4 regions of the Pseudomonas izuensis genome follow, and region 3 is predicted to be linked to each of the others. Evidence: predicted binding sites of a transcription regulator. Region 3 holds the regulator's gene; each other region holds the start of a gene.
What was found. Region 3 encodes FliA, which starts transcription of late flagellar genes. Its sites were predicted from a motif close to CTAAAGTTTNNNNNNNNNNNGCCGNTAA; they were not measured.

Region 1 (4,994 bases), 3.3 Mb from region 3:
GTTGGCGTGAGGTATATGCCCAGGTGCGACGCCATGTCGCCGGGCCACTGGCTATTGGCGGCAAGTCCATGGGTGGGCGGATGGCCAGTCTGCTCGCGGATGAACTGGGCGCGGATGCGCTGGTGTGCCTGGGCTATCCGTTTTATGCCGTGGGCAAACCGGAGAAACCGCGGGTCGAGCATTTGGCCGGGTTGAAGACGCGGGCGTTGATCGTGCAGGGGGAGCGGGATGCGTTGGGCAATCGTGAGGCGGTCGAGGGATACGACCTGTCACCGAACATCGAGGTGTTTTGGCTGGTGGCGGGGGATCATGATTTGAAGCCGTTGAAGGCTTCGGGGTTTAGCCATGAACAGCATTTGACGGCTGCGGCGCAGAGAGTGGCTGCATTTCTTCAGTGAGTTTTTTTGCCGGCAGTGATGGCCTCATCGCTGGCAAGCCAGCTCCCACAGTGATCTGTGGTGTGATTCGGACTTTGTGAACACATCGCTGGCAAGCCAGCTCCCACAGTGATCTGTGGTGTGATTCGGACTTTGTGAACAATACAAAACCCTGTGGGAGCTGGCTTGCCAGCGATGAGGCCCGAACAGGCAACATCACCTTCAGACTGACAATAAAAAACCCGGAGGCTTCCACCATCCGGGTTTTTTGTTCGCAGCATCAATCAGCGGTTAAACCGCTCCACCAACGAATACTGGGTATTGGCCGTTTTGGTCAGCTCTTCACTCAGCAGCGCCGAGTTCTGCGCCTGTTCCGAGGTCTGGTCGGCCAGGTGCGAGATGTTGCTGATGTTGCGGCTGATTTCTTCGGCCACGGCACTTTGCTCTTCAGTCGCCGCAGCGATCTGGGTGGTCATGTCGGTGATGTTGGCCACCGCTTCGCTGATCCCCACCAGTGCCTGATCCGCTTCCAGTACCCGAGCCACACCCTCTTCGGCCTGGCGATGTCCGGCTTCCATGGTTTGCACCGCGGTGCCGGCGGTCTGTTGCAGCTTGGCGATCAGGGCGTGAATCTGCCCGGTGGATTCGCTGGTGCGTTGCGCCAGTTGCCGGACTTCATCCGCCACCACCGCAAAGCCACGACCCATTTCGCCGGCACGGGCCGCTTCGATGGCGGCGTTGAGCGCCAGCAGGTTGGTCTGGTCGGCAATGCCCTTGATCACGTCGACCACGCCACCAATCTCATTGCTGTCCTTGGCCAGTTGGGTCACGGTCAGGCCGGTTTCCCCGACCGCGGCCGACAGGCGCTGAATGGCTTCGCGGGTTTCCCCGGCAATGTCACGACCGCGGCCGGTCAGGCGATTGGCTTCCTGCGTCGCATCGGCCGTGCGCTGTACATGACTGGCGACTTCCTGAGTGGTGGCCGCCATCTGGTTGACGGCGGTGGCCACTTGCTCGGTCTCCACCCGTTGGCGTTCCAGGCCGCTGGAACTGTTATGCGCCAAGGCATCGGACTGTTTCGCTTGGTCGGTCAGGTGCTCGGCGGTGTCCTGCAGACGGGTCAGGCAGGTTTTCAGGCGTGCTTCCTGACTGAGAATCGACATCTCCAGGCGCGCCTGGGCGCCGCGGCTGTCGGTGTACATCTGCGCGATCAAGGGGTCGGACGTGGTCTGCTCGGCCAGTCGCAACAGGCGCTTGATCCCGCGTTGCTGCCAGCTCAGGCCCATCAGGCCCAGCGGCACCGAAAGGCCGGCGGCCAGGGCGAAACCCCAGTGGGAGTTGAGCGAGGCGCCGATAGTGAAGCTCAACTGGCTGACCAGAATGAACGGTAGCCAATCCTGAAGGACCGGCAGCCATTTATCGGTAGTAGGAACGGCCGACTTGCCCTGGTTGATGCGTTGGTAGAGCGCTTCGGCGCGGCGGATCTGTTCGGCGGTGGGTTTGACCCGCACCGACTCGTAACCGATCACCTGATTGCCTTCGAAGACCGGTGTCACGTAGGCGTTAACCCAGTAATGATCACCGCTCTTGCAGCGATTCTTGACAATACCCATCCATGGCAAGCCTTGTTTCAGTGTGCCCCACATATGTGCGAACACCGCAGAAGGAACGTCGGGATGACGCACCAGGTTATGCGGCGCACGGATCAGTTCCTCACGAGAAAACCCGCTGATCTCGACGAAGGCATCGTTGCAGTAGGTGATCATGCCCTTGGAATCGGTGGTGGAAATCAACCGTTGCTGAGCCGGGAAGGTCCGTTCGCGTTGTGTAATTGGCTGGTTGTTACGCATGGCATGTTTTATCCGCAAGGCTTTCAAAGGTTGTCGGCCGGGTCGTGTATTTGTTGAGTATTTTTTCGAAAGCCTGACGTATGTCTCAAATCGGGAGCGTGAACTGAAGGAATTTTCCTGCCCGGCGGTTGAACTTTTCAGGTTCCCCTTGATGGACTCGGCGCGTATGATTCGCCGCTATTTTGCGTAGGGCGTTATCTTCGGTCAGGTAGGAAGAAGTAAATAACACCCAGGGTGTCGCCGGTTTACCAGCATTTACATTAATGGAATTTGATTGTTGTTCGGCCTTCTTCAAAGGGGCCGGGTATAAAAAGGGCTAGTCGTAATGCGTAAGAAAGTTGCAATTATAGGGACGTCGTTCCGTTTTCCAGGCTCTACAACTGCAACTTTTTGGCCGCACCTGCTGGATCGACAGAGCTTTATTACCCAAGCGGATTTTTCCCGTTGGTCCAAGGACGAGTTCCTGCACCCGGACAAGGCAAACCCTGCGACGTCCTATACGTTTGCTGCCGGTTCCCTGGGCGATATTTCGACGTTCGATGCCGGGTTCTTCAATATTTCTCCTCGTGAAGCGGCGGTCATGGACCCTCAGCAGCGTCTGTTGCTGGAACTTGGCTGGGAAGTGTTCGAGAACGCCGGCGTCAAGCCGTCGAGCCTGCGTGGCAGCGATTGCGGTGTTTACCTGGGGATTGCCAGTGTCGACTATGGGTATCGCCTGGCGCATGACATGTCGACGGTCGATGGCGCAACCGCTACCGGTAATACCTTCAGTATCGCCGCCAACCGGTTATCTTTCTTTTATGACCTGCAAGGTCCGAGCATGGCCATCGACACGGCGTGCTCTTCTTCCCTGATTGCCTTTCACCAGGCTTGCCAGGCCATTCAGAACGGCGATATAGAGCAGGCGATTACCGGTGGTGTCAGCCTGCATCTTCACCCGTTCGGTTTTCTGATCTTTGCCAAGGCATCCATGTTGTCGCGTACGGGGCAATGCCATGTGTTCGATGAATCCGCCGATGGCTATGTCCGGTCTGAAGGCGCGGGGCTGTTCTACCTGAAGGATTACGACAAGGCGATCCAGGACGGTAACCAGATCCTGGCCGTCGTTGCCGGCAGCGCAGCCAATACGGATGGGCGAAAGTCGAGTCTGACCGTCCCGAGCGCGACGGCGCAGATTGCCCTGATGAAGCAGGCCTATGACGTCGCCGGCATCGATGCGGCGGACATCGACTACCTGGAAGCTCACGGTACGGGCACGCCAGTGGGCGATCCGATCGAAAGCCGGGCCATCGGTGAGGCACTGGGGCAGCAGCGCCCTGTGGATAAGCCACTGCTGATCGGTTCGATCAAAAGCAACATCGGGCACCTGGAAGCCGCCTCGGGTGTTGCCGGTTTGATGAAAGCGTTGTACTGCGTGGTCGAACGCAAGGTACCGGCCACCATCGGTATCAAGAAACTCAATCCAAACATTCCGTTCGCTGACCTCAACCTCAGTGTGGTCACCGAAACCCAGGCGCTCAAAGCCGATGGGAAACTGGTGGTCGGGGTCAACTCCTTTGGTTTTGGCGGGGCCAACGCCCACGTCATCCTGGAAAGTCCGCCACCTGTGCCGCAAGCGCCGAGCCGGCAAGGGCAGACGGTGCCGCTGATGGTCACTGCCAAGGACAGCGCAGCGCTTGCGGCTCAGTCCGAACAACTCGCGCAATTTTTGTCCGGGCCAGAGTCGGCCGACCTTTACGACGTGGCCTACCAGTCGATCTTTCGACGCGAGTTGCACCCGCAACGGGTCGTGGTGTTTGGCGCACAAGCCCTGGGGAGTGCCCAGGCACTGTTGGACTTCGCCACTGAGCCGGGCGTTCCGGCGTTGTCGACGGTGCTGGAAAGCGGCCGTGCCCTGGATCAGGCAAGCGGACCGGTGTTCGTCTTCTCCGGCAATGGATCGCAGTGGCAGGGCATGGGCAAGTCATTACTGGCCGACCCGATTTTCCATCAGGCGGTTGCCGAGGTGGACGCCATTTTCCAACCGCTGTCCGGTTATTCATTGATTGGCGAACTGGCGGGCGAGCAGGGTGATGACCGTTATCATCTGACTGAATTCGCGCAACCTGCACTGTTTGCCTTGCAAGTGGGTGTCACCCGCATGCTGGCCGAAAAAGGCGTGGTGCCGGTGGCCGTCATTGGCCACAGCGTCGGTGAAGTCGCTGCCGCCTGGGCATGCGGTGCCCTGACGCTGAGCGATGCCACACGTGTGATCTACCATCGCAGTCGCCTGCAAGGCTTGACCAAGGGCTGTGGCAAGATGACGGCAGTCGGTTTGTCGGGTGCCGACACGCTGAGCCTGTTGCGAACGCTCGGCCTGGACGGCGAGCTGGTGGTCGCGGGTGAGAACAGTTTCAAAGGCGCAACCGTCGCCGGTCCGGTACCTGCGCTGGACGTTCTGGAGCAGGCGTTGACCGAGCGTCAGGTGTTCGTCCGTCGCCTGGCGCTCGATTATGCGTTCCACTCGCCAGCCATGGAGGTGATTGCCGATCAAGTCATCGACGTATTGAGCGATGTCGTCCCGGGGCCTGCCCGTATTCCGATGTATTCGACCGTGGCCGGTGACGTGCTGGCCGGTGAGCATCTGGACGCTGAATACTGGTGGAAAAACATTCGGTATCCGGTGTTGTTCCAGTCGGCGAGTGAAGCGCTCGCCAGGCAGGGCTACAACGTCTTCGTGGAAGTCGGGCCACACCCGATCCTGCGTGCCTATGTGGCCGATGCGCTG
Region 2 (4,994 bases), 2.1 Mb from region 3:
GCTGCTGTTGCTGAACAAGTTCGACCTGATCGACGAGCAAAACGCCCCGGCGTTGAATGCCCTGTTGGGTGTTTATCGCACGCTTGGATATCCGGTCCTGGAAGTGTCGGCGCATCACGGCAACGGCATGGAGCAACTGCAGAAGCAACTCGACGGGCGCATCAGCGTGTTCGTCGGTCAGTCCGGCGTCGGCAAGTCATCGCTGGTCAACAGCCTGCTGCCGGATGTCGAGACCCGTGTCGGCCCGCTGTCCGAGCTGTCCGGCCAGGGCACTCACACCACCACCACCGCACGCTTGTTCCACTTCCCCGGTGGCGGTGAGCTGATCGACTCCCCGGGTATCCGCGAATTCGGCCTGGGCCACGTCAGCCGCGCTGACGTCGAAGCCGGCTTCATCGAGTTCAACGACCTGCTCGGCACCTGCCGCTTCCGTGACTGCAAGCACGATCGCGAACCGGGTTGCGCCCTGCTCAAGGCCCTGGAAGATGGCCGTGTGCAGCAGCAACGGATGAACAGCTACCGCTCGATCATCGCCAGCCTGCCGGAAAACGGTTACTGAGCCGTTTCGGGCAGACATGAAAAAGCCGCGATCATCTCGCGGCTTTTTTTCGCCTGGGCTTTTGTTGTGACTCCAACATTGCCTTCGCGAGCAGGCTCGCTCCCACAGTAGTGCGCGTTGCCCTTGTGGGAGCGAGCCTGCTCGCGAAGAGGGTGGGTCAGCCACCCCTCATTTATCTAAATCACTGCTTGGGCGCTTCACCCGGTTTCGGTGCCGGGTCATCGAACAGGTTTAGCCGTTCGCGCAGTTCGTGGGCCGGCAACGGCTCCTTGTCTGCCGGCAACGCATTCGGGTCGGCAGGCACTTCGCCCGGACCGCCCTGCCCTTGCGTTGGTTCCGGCGCCGGTTCCGCACCTTGCGAACCTTCGATGGCGCGCTGGGCTTTCTTGGTCAGTACGATGATGTCGATACGGCGGTTGACCGGATTGAATGGATGTTCGCGGTCAAACAAGGCCGACGAGGCATAACCGACCACCCGCGCCACTTGTGCATCCGGATAGCTACCTGCGACCAGCGCCCGGCGAGCGGCGTTGGCACGGTTGGCAGAAAGCTCCCAGTTGCCGAAATCACCCTGGCCGCTGTATGGCTTGGCATCGGTGTGGCCGCTGATGCTGATCTTGTTCGGCACGGCCTTGATGGTGTCGGCCATGGCCAGCAGGATGTCTTCGAAATACGGCTTCAGACGGGCACTGCCGGAGTCGAACATCGGCCGGTTCTCGGCATCCACGATCTGAATGCGCAAACCGTCCGGCGTGATCTCGAACATGATCTGGTCTTTGAATTTCTGCAGCTGCGGGTTTTCTTCGACCTTGTTTTGCAACTCTTGCAGCAACAGTTCGAGGCGCTCCTTCTCCACCATCTCGGCCATGCCTTCGACCTGTTCGGCGTCGACAGTCACCTTGTCCGGCTGCGGCTGGGATTTCACCTCGGGGTTGAGGGTTTTTTCCGGCGCCAACTCTGGCGTACCGCCCAGATCAATGATGTACGGCGTGCCGCTTTCGGTGAAGCCGATCGGGTCCTTGAAGTAACCGGCGATGGCAAGCTTCTGTTCCGGTGTCGCCGTGGACAACAGCCACAACACCAGAAAGAACGCCATCATCGCCGTGGCGAAGTCGGCGAAGGCGATTTTCCACGCCCCACCGTGATGCCCGCCGGCATAGCGCTTGACGCGCTTGATGATTATCGGCTGATTATTTTCCATGGAGAGTGCTCTGTCTCACAAATACTGTTCCTTTTTGACGGTGTCTGTTGTCGCCATACGGCGTTGCCGCTCCTCGCCATAGCGGGCTATGACTCGTCGCGGCGCCTTGTCTGGCGACACCAGCCACTCGCCAAAAAAGGAACGTATTTGCGAAACAGAGCACTATCGACCACGAACCGCTTGTTCCAGCTCAGCAAAGCTAGGACGGTGCGCCGGGTACAGAACCTTGCGTCCGAACTCCACGGCCAGCGATGGCGGCATGCCGGAAGCCGAGGCAACCAGCGAGGCCTTGATGGCTTCATAGATATTCAGTTCTTCCTTGGCGTCGTGAGCCAGGGAATGGGCCAGCGGACCGAAGAAGCCGTAGGCGGCGAGAATACCGAAGAAGGTACCGACCAGTGCCGCACCCACGTGCAGGCCGATGGATTTCTGGTCGCCGTCACCCAGCGAGGCCATGGTCACCACGATCCCCAGTACCGCGGCGACGATACCGAAACCGGGCATGCCATCGGCAATGCCGTTGACGGCATGGGAAGGGTGTTCCAGTTCCTCCTTGAGGCTATAGAGTTCCATGTCGAACAGACCTTCAAGCTCATGGGGGGCCATGTTGCCGGAGGACATGATGCGCAGGTAATCGCAGATGAACGCGGTCATGCGCTCGTCCTTGAGGACCGACGGGTACTTGGCGAAGATCGGGCTCGCGGCAGCATCTTCGATATCGCCTTCGATGGCCATCATGCCTTCGCGGCGACTCTTGTTGAGGATCTCGTAAATCAGGCCCAGGACTTCAAGGTAGTAGCCATTGTTGAAACGCGAACCGAACATGCTCAGGGACTTCTTGAGCACGTGCATCGTCATGTGACCGGGGTTGGCCTGCAGGAATGCGCCGAGGGCCGCACCCCCGATAATCATGACCTCGAAAGGCTGGATCAGGGCGGCAATTTTGCCGTGTGAGAGCACGTATCCGCCGAGCACGCTCGCGAATACGACGATGATGCCGATTATTTTAGCCATAGGTAGGAGAGCACTTACTGAGTCGGGTTCAAGGTCATATTCGGAAGTTAAAAAATCTCTTCTTCTACTTATCGGCAAAACTGCGCCAGACTATAGCCAGTTCAGGCGAAAAGCTAATTTGACCCACTCCGTGCATAGGTAATCCAGACGATGATCGCCTCCAGACATGGCTAACGAAACGAACGTCCCGGCTCCAAAACCAACCACGCTCGAAGGCTGGGTCAAGCTTCTCGATGGCGTGCGCCTACCCATTCCGCAAGCCAGTCACGACCTTGTCTGCCGGGCGATCCGCGACAGTCGCAGCTCGCTGCGCGACATCGCCGAATTGATGCAGGACAGCCCGGCCCTGGCCCTGAGCCTGATTCGCGAAGCCAATCGACACACGCATGGCAGCATGAGCGAACCCGCGGAAAACCTTGAGGTCGCGCTCAATCGCCTCGGCCTGAAGCGCACCGAAGAATTGCTCGAGCGCCTGCCGGCCGAACCCATGGCCGAGATTCCAAAGGCGCTGCGTCAATTGCAGATGATCAGCCAGCACGCCACTCAACAGGCCAACGGTTTTTTTGCCAGCCGCCTCGCGCGCCTGTGGCAGGACATTCATTGGGGCAGCCTGCTGTTCCTCTCTCCACTGTGGCCCCTGGCACTGACCCACCCGCAATTGCTCGAAGACTGGGAACTGCGAGTCATCCATAAAGGCGAGTCGGCGCGCAAAGTCGAAAAGCAATTGTTCGGCGCTCGCCTGCTGGAAATCGGCCTGGCGCTGGTGGACACCTGGCGCCTGCCGATCTGGGTGCAACAGGGTTATAAACTGCTACTCACCGAGCAACGGGAACTGGTGAAAGTCCTGCGCATTGCCCGCGACAGCGAACATCCATTACGCCAGCAAAACCGCCTCGATGACGACCCGACCCTGCGCCGTTGGCTTAATCAGCCGGCCAACACAGTGCTGCTGGCCAACGGCCTGGCACTTTCGGCGCAACAGGCCTGGGACAGCCCGCACAGTGAACGCTGGCAGTACCTGACCAGTCTTTACCTGCAAATGCCAGTGGACGAGGTGCAACAACAGTTACACCAACAGGCGGCTAACAGCGGACGCCATCATGCGATGCCAGACCTCTGGCACCCTGCCGTTGCACTGATCTGGCCGTGGGGCACGAACCGTGTCCACGCCGGCCTGCTGCCAGCCCCGGCGCCAACCGCCGAAGACCTGGCCAAGTGGCGCAGACAATGCGCCGAGTTGCTGATCGAACCGAGTCGTTTCACCAACGCCATGCACCTGACCACCTCCGCCCGTGACGCACTGGTCGCGTGCGGCATGCGCCGGGTCATGATCCTGATGGCCGACCGCACCCACGCCAATCTGCGGGTGCATCAGACTGCTGGACTACCGAAAGAGGTGGCCGGGCTGAATTTCACGGTCAGCCAGAGCACCGTGCTGCAACGCTTGCTCGCGCAACAGGCCCAGGTGCGCCTGACCCCGGATAACAACGCGCAATTCTCCGCCCTGCTGCCCAACAGCCTGCGTTCGCAGTTCAGCGGTGAACACTTGTTGCTGCGATCACTGGTCAACAATGGCCGGGTGATCATGATCGTCGTGGCGGATCAGGGCGGCGGACCGTTTTCAGAGATCACCCTGCAAGCCTTCGGCAAAACCGCGCAGTGCATTGAGAAAGCCCTGCACAGTTTTAGCCGACGCGGCCAACAATAAGCTGCGCTACAATCCTCCCTTTTGTGCCCTGGAGACCTCACATGCCTGACTTCTCTGGCTTGCCGCTGGTGATCGAACCGAGCGACTTGCTCTCTCGTCTCGACGCCCGCGAACTGATCCTGGTGGACCTGACCAGCAGCGCGCGCTATGCCGCTGGGCATATCCCCGGCGCACGCTTTGTCGATCCGAAACGCACGCAACTCGGCCAGGCGCCAGCGCCTGGGCTGATGCCGCCGCAAGCGGCACTCGAAGCACTGTTCGGTGAGTTGGGACATAACCCTGACGCGGTCTACGTGGTTTATGACGACGAAGGCGGCGGTTGGGCCGGACGCTTTATCTGGCTGCTGGATGTCATCGGCCACAGCAAGTACCACTATGTCGACGGTGGCCTGACCGCCTGGCTGGCAGAAGGTTTTCCCATGTCGATCCAGATCCCGCCTGCGGTTGGCGGTCCGGTGGCATTGACCCTGCACGACGAGCCCACCGCCACCCGCGAGTATCTGCAAAGCCGT
Region 3 (4,994 bases):
TCAGGAGATGCAAGGTCAACCGGTGATTCTGCTGGTGGCCGGTCCGGTTCGCGCGATGCTCTCGCGATTTGGCCGGCTGGCAGTCCCGGGTTTGCATGTGTTGGCCTATCAGGAAATACCTGACAACAAGCAAGTGACCATCGTTGCGACAGTAGGGCCCAACGGCTGAGGTAGTGGTTTATGCAAGTTAAGCGTTTTTTCGCCGCCGATATGCGTCAGGCCATGAAACTGGTTCGTGATGAGCTGGGCGCCGATGCCGCCATCATTGGCAACCGCCGGATCGCCGGTGGTGTCGAGCTGACGGCTGCCCTGGATTACAAACTGTCGGCGCTGGCTCCGCGCGTTCCGAACATGGAACTCGAAGACGAGCTGCGCAAGACTCAGTCGCGGATCGTCACCGCCCAGGCCGAATTGAGCCTGCGCAGCGAAGGCGAGAGCGACAACGCCACCAATCGCCAGTTGTTCGCAGGCCTGCCGCTCACCGCCGCCGAGCCGCTGATCGAACCGACCTACGCCGAGCCCCGTCGCCCTGCGCCGGCCCCTGTTGCTGCGCCTGCGGTTGATCAGCGCGTGTTCGACTCGATGCGCTTCGAGCTCAACGGCCTGCGGGAGCTGCTTGAAGTTCAGCTGGGCTCTTTAGCGTGGAACCAGCTGCAGGGCAGCCGTCCGGACCAGGCGAACCTCTGGCGCCGCCTGCAACGCATTGGCCTGTCCGGTCCGTTGTCGCGGGATTTGCTGGCGCTGATCACCGACATCGAAGAGCCCCGCCAGGCCTGGCGCATGTTGCTGGCACACCTGGCACGGATGATCGCCACACCGGAAGTCGAACCGCTCGAAGAGGGCGGTGTGATTGCCATGGTCGGCCCTGCCGGCATGGGCAAGACCACCACCCTGGCCAAGCTGGCTGCCCGTTACGTGCTTAAATACGGCGCACAGAACATCGCGCTGGTGAGCATGGACAGCTATCGTATTGGTGCCCAGGAGCAACTCAAGACCCTGGGCCGGATTCTCAATGTATCGGTGACCCACGTCGATCCGGGGCAATCGCTGGTGCAGGCACTGGATCCACTGCTGCGCAAGCGCGTCGTGCTGATCGATACCGCCGGCCTGCAAGCCAGCGATCCGGCCCTGCGCATGCAGCTTGAAAGCCTGGCCGGGCGTGGCATCAAGTCAAAAAATTACCTGGTCCTGGCAACCACCAGCCAGAAACAGGTTCTAACCGCCGCTTATCACAGTTACAAGCGTTGCGGGCTCGCTGGCTGCATCCTGACTAAACTGGATGAAACGGCGAGTCTGGGCGAGGTGTTGAGCCTGGCCATCAGCCATGAATTGCCGGTGGCCTACCTGACCGACGGCCCGCGGATCCCGGATGATTTGCATCTGCCGCGTCGTCATCAACTGGTCAGTCGGGCCGTTAGCGTGCAAATGCAGGAAGAGCCCAGCGAAGAAGCCATGGCTGACATGTTCGCTGATATCTACCACAGCCCGACCAAACAGGTAGGCTGAGGTGAAAATGAATAGTTTTTGTACCTACATCGATGGTCTGCCATGCATTGTTCCATTTGCGAACGCGCAGCCAGTAATGTGGCCTCCGTCTATGCAAGACAAGGTAAAGAAATAACATGGGCAGCATGCATCCCGTACAGGTGATCGCGGTGACCGGCGGCAAAGGTGGCGTCGGGAAAACTAACGTGTCAGTGAACTTGTCCCTGGCTTTGGCTGAGCTTGGCCGGCGCGTCATGCTGCTGGACGCCGACCTGGGGCTGGCGAACGTCGACGTTCTGCTGGGCCTGACACCCAAACGTACCCTGGCCGACGTGATCGAAGGCCGCTGCGAGCTGCGCGACGTGCTGTTGCAGGGGCCTGGCGGCATCCGCATCGTGCCGGCCGCGTCCGGCACCCAGAGCATGGTTCATTTGAGCCCGGCGCAGCATGCCGGCCTGATCCAGGCGTTCAGCGACATCGGCGACAACCTCGACGTGCTGGTGATCGACACCGCTGCGGGTATTGGTGACTCGGTAGTCAGCTTTGTGCGCGCGGCACAGGAAGTATTGCTGGTGGTCTGCGACGAACCGACTTCGATCACCGACGCCTACGCCTTGATCAAATTGCTCAACCGCGATTACGGCATGAACCGCTTCCGCGTCCTGGCGAACATGGCGCAGAGCCCGCAGGAAGGTCGCAACCTGTTTGCCAAGTTGACCAAGGTCACGGACCGCTTCCTCGACGTCGCCCTGCAATACGTCGGCGCCGTGCCTTACGACGAAAGCGTACGCAAGGCCGTGCAGAAACAACGTGCCGTCTACGAAGCCTTTCCGCGTTCCAAGTGCTCGCTGGCCTTCAAGGCAATCGCACAAAAGGTCGATACCTGGCCGCTGCCGGCCAACCCGCGCGGGCACCTGGAGTTTTTCGTCGAGCGCCTCGTGCAACAGACGGCAGGACCGGTGCTATGACAGCCAGCGGTTACAACCTCTACAAGAAGTCGGCGCGTGACGCGCAGTACGAGCTGATCGAGCGTTACGCGCCACTGGTCAAACGCATTGCCTACCACTTGCTGGCGCGCCTGCCGGCCAGCGTCCAGGTCGAAGACCTGATCCAGGCCGGGATGATCGGCCTGCTTGAAGTGTCGACCAAATACGACGCCAGCAAAGGCGCGAGTTTCGAAACGTACGCGGGCATCCGTATCCGCGGCGCCATGCTCGACGAAGTGCGCAAGGGGGACTGGGCGCCACGTTCGGTCCACCGCAATACCCGCATGGTCAGCGACGCCATTCGCTCGATTGAAGCTAAAACCGGCCGTGACGCTAAAGATCACGAAGTTGCGGCCGAACTCCAATTGAGTCTCGACGATTATTACGGGATTTTGAACGACACCCTGGGCAGCCGGTTATTCAGTTTCGACGATCTGTTGCAGGACGGCGAACACGAAGGGCTGCACGAGGATGGCGCGAGTGCTCATCTCGAACCGTCACGCGATCTGGAAGATGAACGCTTCCAGGCGGCGCTGGCGGACGCGATTGCCAATTTGCCGGAGCGTGAGCGACTGGTGTTGGCGCTGTACTACGACGAAGAGTTGAACCTCAAGGAAATCGGTGAGGTCCTGGGGGTCAGCGAATCTCGGGTCAGCCAGTTACACAGCCAGTGCGCGGCCCGTTTGCGGGGGCGTTTGGGAGAGTGGCGAGCGCGCTGAAGGCAGTGTGGGGGCACTGCGACGTGGCTGGTGGGGTGATGAACCGCGCCGGTCTCGATCCGCTGTACTCCAGACAGTCATCGAGTGCTTTGCCAGATTGATTGAAATGGCGCGTCCAGGTGCTGGGCGCGTTTTAGTCTGCTTGGAGGTCGAATTGGACAAGAACATGAAAATCCTCATCGTTGATGACTTCTCAACGATGCGGCGGATCATAAAAAACCTGTTGCGTGACCTGGGGTTCACCAACACGGTCGAGGCCGACGATGGCACTACCGCCATTCCGGTACTCAACAGCGGGAGCATCGACTTTCTGGTAACGGACTGGAACATGCCTGGCATGACCGGTATCGATCTGCTGCGCCACGTGCGTGCCGATGAAAAGCTCAAGCACCTGCCGGTGCTGATGGTGACCGCTGAAGCCAAGCGCGAGCAGATCATCGAAGCGGCCCAGGCCGGTGTAAACGGCTATGTGGTCAAACCCTTCACGGCCCAGGCGTTGAAAGAAAAAATCGAGAAGATTTTCGAACGCATCGGTTGAACTGCGCCACGGGGGAGCTATGGGGCATAACGAATCTTCGCAGGGCGATTTTGAATCGACCTTGAAAAAACACGCCGTCGAACTGGTCGCGAGCCTTGAAAAAGGCAGGTTCGGCGATGCTGTGCAATTGATCCATGAGCTCAACCAGACCCGTGACCGCGGCCTGTATCAGGAAGTGGGCAAGCTCACCCGCGAGTTGCACAGTGCGATCGTCAATTTCCAGATCGACCCGCACATGCCGCAAGCCGAGGAAGTGTCACAGATCACCGATGCCACCGAGCGTCTGGGGTATGTGGTCAAGCTGACCGAGGCCGCGGCCAACCGCACCATGGACCTGGTGGAAAACGCCACGCCGCTGGTCAGTCGCCTGAGCGAAGAAGCCCAGGCCCTGAGCACCGACTGGGGACGGTTCATGCGTCGCGAAGTCGGGGCTGAAGAGTTCCGCGAACTGGCGCGCCGGGTCGACGGCTTCCTGACACGCAGCGCCGAGGACGGCCGCGCGGTGTCGAGCAATCTCAATGACATCCTGCTTGCCCAGGATTACCAGGACCTCACAGGTCAAGTGATCAAGCGTGTGACCCAACTGGTCACCGAAGTTGAAAGCAACCTGCTCAAGCTCGTACTCATGGCCAGCCAGGTGGACCGCTTTGCGGGCATCGAACATGACCGTGATGCGATGCTTGCCGAAAAAGATCCACAAAAACATCTCTCTCAGGGTGAAGGTCCGCAGATTCATGCCGATAAAAGAGAAGACGTTGTGTCCGGTCAGGACGATGTGGACGATTTGCTATCCAGCCTGGGTTTTTAGGGTTCGGAATTTTAGGTTTTTTGGGTTTTTAAACCTGTTAGGAGCACACCATTAATGAGCTTCGGCGCCGATGAAGAGATCCTTCAGGATTTCCTGGTTGAGGCCGGCGAGATTCTAGAGCAACTGTCCGAGCAACTGGTCGAGCTGGAAAGCCGGCCGGATGATGCGGACTTGCTCAATGCAATTTTTCGCGGTTTTCACACTGTAAAAGGGGGCGCCGGCTTCCTCCAGCTCAACGAGCTGGTGGAGTGCTGCCACATCGCCGAGAACGTATTCGACATCCTGCGCAAGGGCGAACGTCGCGTCGATTCGGAACTGATGGACGTGGTTCTCGAAGCACTGGACGCGGTGAACAGCATGTTCAGCGAAGTCCGCGAGCGCAGCCCGATCACGGCGGCCACACCTGAACTGCTCGCGGCACTGGCCCGTCTGGCCGAGCCGCAAACGGCAGACGAGGC
Region 4 (4,994 bases), 200 kb from region 3:
GTTGGCCACGCCTACACCGATGATCGAACCGATCAGCGTGTGCGACGACGAAGACGGCAGGCCCAGCCACCAAGTGCCGAGGTTCCACAGGATGGCCGCGATCAGCAGGGCGAAGATCATCGCGAAACCGGCGGAGGAACCGACTTGCAGAATCAGCTCCACCGGCAGCAACGCGATGATGCCGAACGCCACCGCGCCGCTGGACAGCAACACCCCGAGGAAGTTGAAGAACCCGGACCACACCACCGCGACATTCGGCGGCAGCGAGTGGGTGTAAATCACCGTGGCCACGGCGTTGGCGGTGTCATGGAAACCGTTGACGAATTCGAAGCCCAGGGCAATGACCAACGCCACGCCCAACAGCAGAAACGGCGTCCAGGTGGTCACCACGGTGCCGAGTTCGTTCATGTCGTGCATCAGGCTGTAGGCAGTAAACAACAGCCCCAAGGCCAGCACCGCGAAAAACACCACGAGGGTGAGCAGACCGGGTTTTTTATCGAACTGCGGTTTACCGCTACTGGTGGGCGCCTGGGCGGGGGAGAAGGAAGGCGTAGCCATGCCGGACATTCCTTTGGAGGGAAGGGGGTATCCGCCATGATCGTTGCGAAATGTTACAGGGAGGCTGCTTTGGGTCAGGGTTTGGGCTTTTTGTGGATCCGATCATCCGAATCCACCACTCCTCTGTCGCGGTGAAACCTGAAACCTGTGGGAGCGAGCCTGCTCGCGAAAACGGTATTGGATTCAACAATTGTGTGTCTGACACACCGCTTTCGCGAGCAGGCTCGCTCCCACAGGATTTCAAGCGTGTTCAATAATCCCGTCGCTTACGAAACGCCCAGCGTCCCGCAATCAGGGTGAATGTCGCGACCAGCGCCACCAGAATCCAGAAGCCTTCCGGGTCCTGGGAAAGCGGCACGCCGCCGACGTTCATGCCGAAGAAACCGGCAATGATGTTGATCGGCAGCGCCAGCACCGTGACCACGGTCAGGGTGAACAGCGTGCGGTTGCTCTGTTCGTTGAGGTTGGCGGCGATTTCTTCCTGCAACAACTTGATGCGTTCGCTCAGCGCCGTCATGTCGTTGATGATCAGGGCGAACTCCTCGGTGGATTTGCGCAGCTCCTTGACGTCTTCCTTTTGCAACCAAGGCGGCGGGCGATTGAGCAGTCGCAACAACGAGCCCGGTTCCAGCGCCAGCAGGCGTTGCAGGCGCACCAGCACCCGTCGGTTGGCGCCCAGTTCGGCGCGGTTGGTGGACAGGCGCGAGGACAGCAACTCGTCTTCGATCTGATCCACGCTCAGGCTGGTCTTGCGCACGATCTGCGTCAGCACTTCGCCCTGATCGCGCAGCAGGTGCACCAGCAATTCCAGGGGCGAGCGAAAGCGCTCGCCGGCCTTCACCGAGGAGCGCAACTTGTCTACCGAGTGCAGCGGTTGCAGGCGCGCACTGATGATCAACCGACTGCGCACGCACACCCACAGCGTCGAGACATCCGACGAGACCATGCTGCTGAGGTTGAACACCACATCGTTGACCACCGCCAACAATGCCGAATCGACATGCTCGATGCGCGTCGAGCGTGAACCTTCATGCAGCGCTTCGAAAAACTCGTCGGGCAATTCCAGATGGCTTTTCATCCAGCGCTCGCACGCGGCATGGGCGAGATTCAGGTGCAGCCAGAGGAATTCGTCGCTGTCGTCCGGTTGTTGCAGGCATTGCAACGCCCTGGCCGAGTCGATCTCCCGCCCGCGCTCGCCCGGGCGGAAACTGAAGCCGTAGAGCAGGCCGAACAGATCCGTATCGCGATGGCTTTGATCGATGCTGTGGTTCATGAGGACTCGCAAGGGAAGGCGCCTGTCGCGGGTTTTACAGGTTCACTTGAGCCGCATCATCGCAAGGCTTCATGACGTTTTTGTGACGACAAAGTGAATGCAAAAAATGGCCATACCGGCGGTCGGATTCAGCTAAAGAACCGCTCTGGCACGCCGATCCCGCTTGAGGTAAGTTGCGCGCCCTTGGCCCAAAGCCAACGCCGCAGACAGGGATGTTTGAACACCTTTCACGCCTTCACCGGGCGTGTCTCATTCCTGCCACGAGTACCTTCCGATGCTTTTGCAAAAGTCCTTGAGAGCGCAAATTCTCGCCCTGTTGAGCGGCAGCCTGTTTGCGATGCTGTTGATCGCCCTGGCCTGTTTTCACTTTCTCTCCAGCGGCGTGCAGCGCTACGCCAACTTGATCGAAGGGCCGTTGCACACGTCGCAATTGATCGACGAAGCCAACCTGCAATTCAAGGTGCAGGTGCAAGAGTGGAAAAACGTTCTGTTGCGCGGCAAGCAACCGGCGGACCTGGACAAATACTGGAAGCAGTTCGAGGACCGCCAGCGCGATGTGCAGGGCATCCTCGGCGAACTGGCGGGGCAGAAGGACATCGAGCCGTCACTCAAGGCTCGCATCGAGCGCCTGCGCGATGAGCATCGCCAGTTGGGCGCCGCTTACCAGAAGGGCCGTGATGCCTACGTGGCGGCTGGCGCCGACCCGACGGTGGGCGACACCGCGGTCAAAGGCGTGGACCGCGCGACCAGCGATCAGATGAGTGAATTGGTCAACGAGTTGCGCAAGCAGGGCACCGAGCAATCGAAGCTGATCAGCGCCAGTGCCGACAACACCGTGATGCTGGGGATCATCGTGATGCTGGTCTCGGGTCTGCTGATCGGTTTGCTGAGCCTGTGGCTGGTCAACCGCAACCTGGTCGAGCCGATTCGCCAACTGATCGAATACGTGGCGCAACTCAGCCGGGGCAAGCTTGCCGAGCGCGTGGCCAGCACCCGTCAGGACGAACTGGGCAAACTGGCGATGGCCGCCAATACGCTGCGCGACTTTCTCGCCGAAACCTTCAACCGGTTGCAGCGCAGCGCCACGAATCTGGACAGCGCCAGCGGTGAACTGAATGCGATCGCGACCCTGATGGCGTCCGGCACCAATGAGCAGTTCAACCGTACCGATCAGGTGGCCACGGCGATGAACGAAATGTCCGCCACCGCCCAGGAAGTCGCCCGCCATGCCGCCGATGCGGCGCGTGCCGCTGATGACGCCGACCATTCGGCGCAGCAGGGCGAAAAAGTCATGCAGGGCACCATCCACACCATTACCCGGATGCGCGGCGAAATCGCCAATACCGCCACAGTCATCCGTCAGCTGGAAACCGACAGCGGTCGCATCGGCAAAGTACTGGAAGTGATCCGCGGTATCGCCGAACAGACCAACTTGCTGGCGCTCAACGCTGCCATCGAAGCGGCCCGTGCCGGTGAAGCCGGGCGCGGGTTTGCGGTGGTGGCCGATGAAGTGCGCAGCCTGGCGCAACGCACGGCGGCGTCGATCATCGAGATCAACCAGATCATTCAGACCGTGCAGACCGGCGCGGTGGATGCCGCGCAGGCGATTGAAAGCGGTCAGTCGCGCAGCGAGGAAAGTGTCCAGCAAGTGACCGAGGCCGGCGCCATGCTGGAGCGCATCACCCTGGCCGTGGAAGCCATCCGCGACATGAACCGCCAGATCGCCACCGCCGCCGAAGAGCAGACCTCGGTGGCCGAAGACATCTCGCGCAACCTCACCGAAATCACCAGCATCGCCAGTACCAACCTGGACAACGTGCAGCGCACCGAAGCGGCGAGCAACAACCTGCACGGGTTGTCGGGAGAGTTGAACGAGGTGACGGCGCGCCTGAGCGCCTGACCCATCGGCCAGACGAAAAAAAGCCGCACGATCGGAACATCGTGCGGCTGGTGTTGAAGCGGATTTATTTGTCCTGTTTGTTTTTCAAAACCTTGCCGGTCGCGGCATCGATGTCCACGTCCCACTTCACGTTTTGGGCGTCGCGCAGTTCGATTTCATACTCGAAACCGTTGAAGTGGTTGTCCAGTTCGGTTTTGGTAATGGTCGCCCCCGGATGCAGTTGCAGCGCGATCTGGTTCAGGTCTTCCAGTGGCTTGATCTTGCCGTCCTTGACCAGTTGTGGAATTTCGTCCACTCGTACATCGGCCTGGGCCAGACCGGCAGCGAGGGTCAGGGTTGCAACCGCGAACAGGGCAGTCAAGGTTTTCATGAGCGTCTTTCCTGGGGGAGCTGTTTAAGTGGGATCAGGTTATCCGTGGCAACTTAATTCAGCCTTAAATCCCCGTTGTCCGAACTAAAGCCTTCGCGAGCAGGCTCGCTCCCACAGTGGTTCATTGGCTTACACAAATTCTGTGACCTACCGAGATCAAATGTGGGAGCGAGCCTGCTCGCGAATGCAAACACCTCGGTCCCGGATCAATACCCGTTGTTCTTCAACACCTGATCGACACTCACCGCCGCCGGGCGTTTGTAGAACTTCAACAACTCACTGGCACGGTTGGTAAAGATCCCATCAACCCCTGCTTCCATGACCTTCTGATAATCCACGGCATCGTCGATGGTATAGACGTGCACCAGCAGGCCCTGATCGTGGGTGTACCGGTTCATCCACGGGTGCACCAGATCCGCGTAACTCTGATCGCCACCCTGGGTCAGCGCGGCGGACGGGCCGGTGCCGATTGCGCCCTGGGCCTTGGCGTAGTCGACCCAGCGCTGGAACTCGGCTTTGTCTTTCGGCGCCTGTTTGGCGTAATAGGCGGCTTTGTCTTTCTCGCCGGACTCGGCAAAGGTGACCTTCGAAACAGGTTCAATGTTGCCCTCGCCGACCCACAGCAACAGGATCTTCGGCACCTGCGGCATTTCCTTTTGCAGCAGTTCGAGGCTGCTCTTCTCGAACGTTTGCAGGACCACCTTGCCCGGCCCCTGACCGACCGCCGGCTCGCTTTTCGCCACTGCCGAACCGGCCGGGATCAGCCAGCCGCGTTCCTGAAGTTTCGCTTTCAGGTCATGCTCGATGCCGGGAAATTGCTTCGGCTCCTTGGTCTCGATGTACAGGCCCGGTTGGTGCTGCGGATTGCCCTGGGCGATGTCGATGATTTCATC

Region 1: the regulator FliA is predicted to act here: its motif matches at 2,258-2,285, upstream of LAB08_RS08280 (methyl-accepting chemotaxis protein).
Region 2: the regulator FliA is predicted to act here: its motif matches at 2,843-2,870, upstream of motA (flagellar motor stator protein MotA).
Region 4: the regulator FliA is predicted to act here: its motif matches at 1,964-1,991, upstream of LAB08_RS23865 (methyl-accepting chemotaxis protein).

Annotation. Positions count from the first base shown of each region.
Region 1 covers NZ_AP017423.2:1,823,520-1,828,513, forward strand. Annotated here, with positions in the region: gene LAB08_RS08275 (alpha/beta family hydrolase) at 1-398, shown strand, start outside; gene LAB08_RS08280 (methyl-accepting chemotaxis protein) at 662-2,227, opposite strand; gene LAB08_RS08285 (type I polyketide synthase) at 2,553-4,994, shown strand, end outside.
Region 2 covers NZ_AP017423.2:529,228-534,221, reverse strand. Annotated here, with positions in the region: gene rsgA (small ribosomal subunit biogenesis GTPase RsgA) at 1-559, shown strand, start outside; gene motB (flagellar motor protein MotB) at 741-1,760, opposite strand; gene motA (flagellar motor stator protein MotA) at 1,923-2,774, opposite strand; gene LAB08_RS02330 (HDOD domain-containing protein) at 2,941-4,482, shown strand; gene LAB08_RS02325 (rhodanese-like domain-containing protein) at 4,524-4,994, shown strand, end outside.
Region 3 covers NZ_AP017423.2:5,161,442-5,166,435, reverse strand. Annotated here, with positions in the region: gene flhA (flagellar biosynthesis protein FlhA) at 1-169, shown strand, start outside; gene flhF (flagellar biosynthesis GTPase FlhF) at 181-1,506, shown strand; gene fleN (flagellar synthesis regulator FleN) at 1,623-2,453, shown strand; gene fliA (RNA polymerase sigma factor FliA) at 2,450-3,190, shown strand; gene LAB08_RS22905 (chemotaxis response regulator CheY) at 3,357-3,728, shown strand; gene LAB08_RS22900 (protein phosphatase CheZ) at 3,748-4,536, shown strand; gene LAB08_RS22895 (chemotaxis protein CheA) at 4,591-4,994, shown strand, end outside.
Region 4 covers NZ_AP017423.2:5,364,470-5,369,463, reverse strand. Annotated here, with positions in the region: gene LAB08_RS23875 (inorganic phosphate transporter) at 1-558, opposite strand, end outside; gene LAB08_RS23870 (transporter) at 809-1,831, opposite strand; gene LAB08_RS23865 (methyl-accepting chemotaxis protein) at 2,106-3,731, shown strand; gene LAB08_RS23860 (PepSY domain-containing protein) at 3,796-4,101, opposite strand; gene LAB08_RS23855 (glycerophosphodiester phosphodiesterase) at 4,308-4,994, opposite strand, start outside.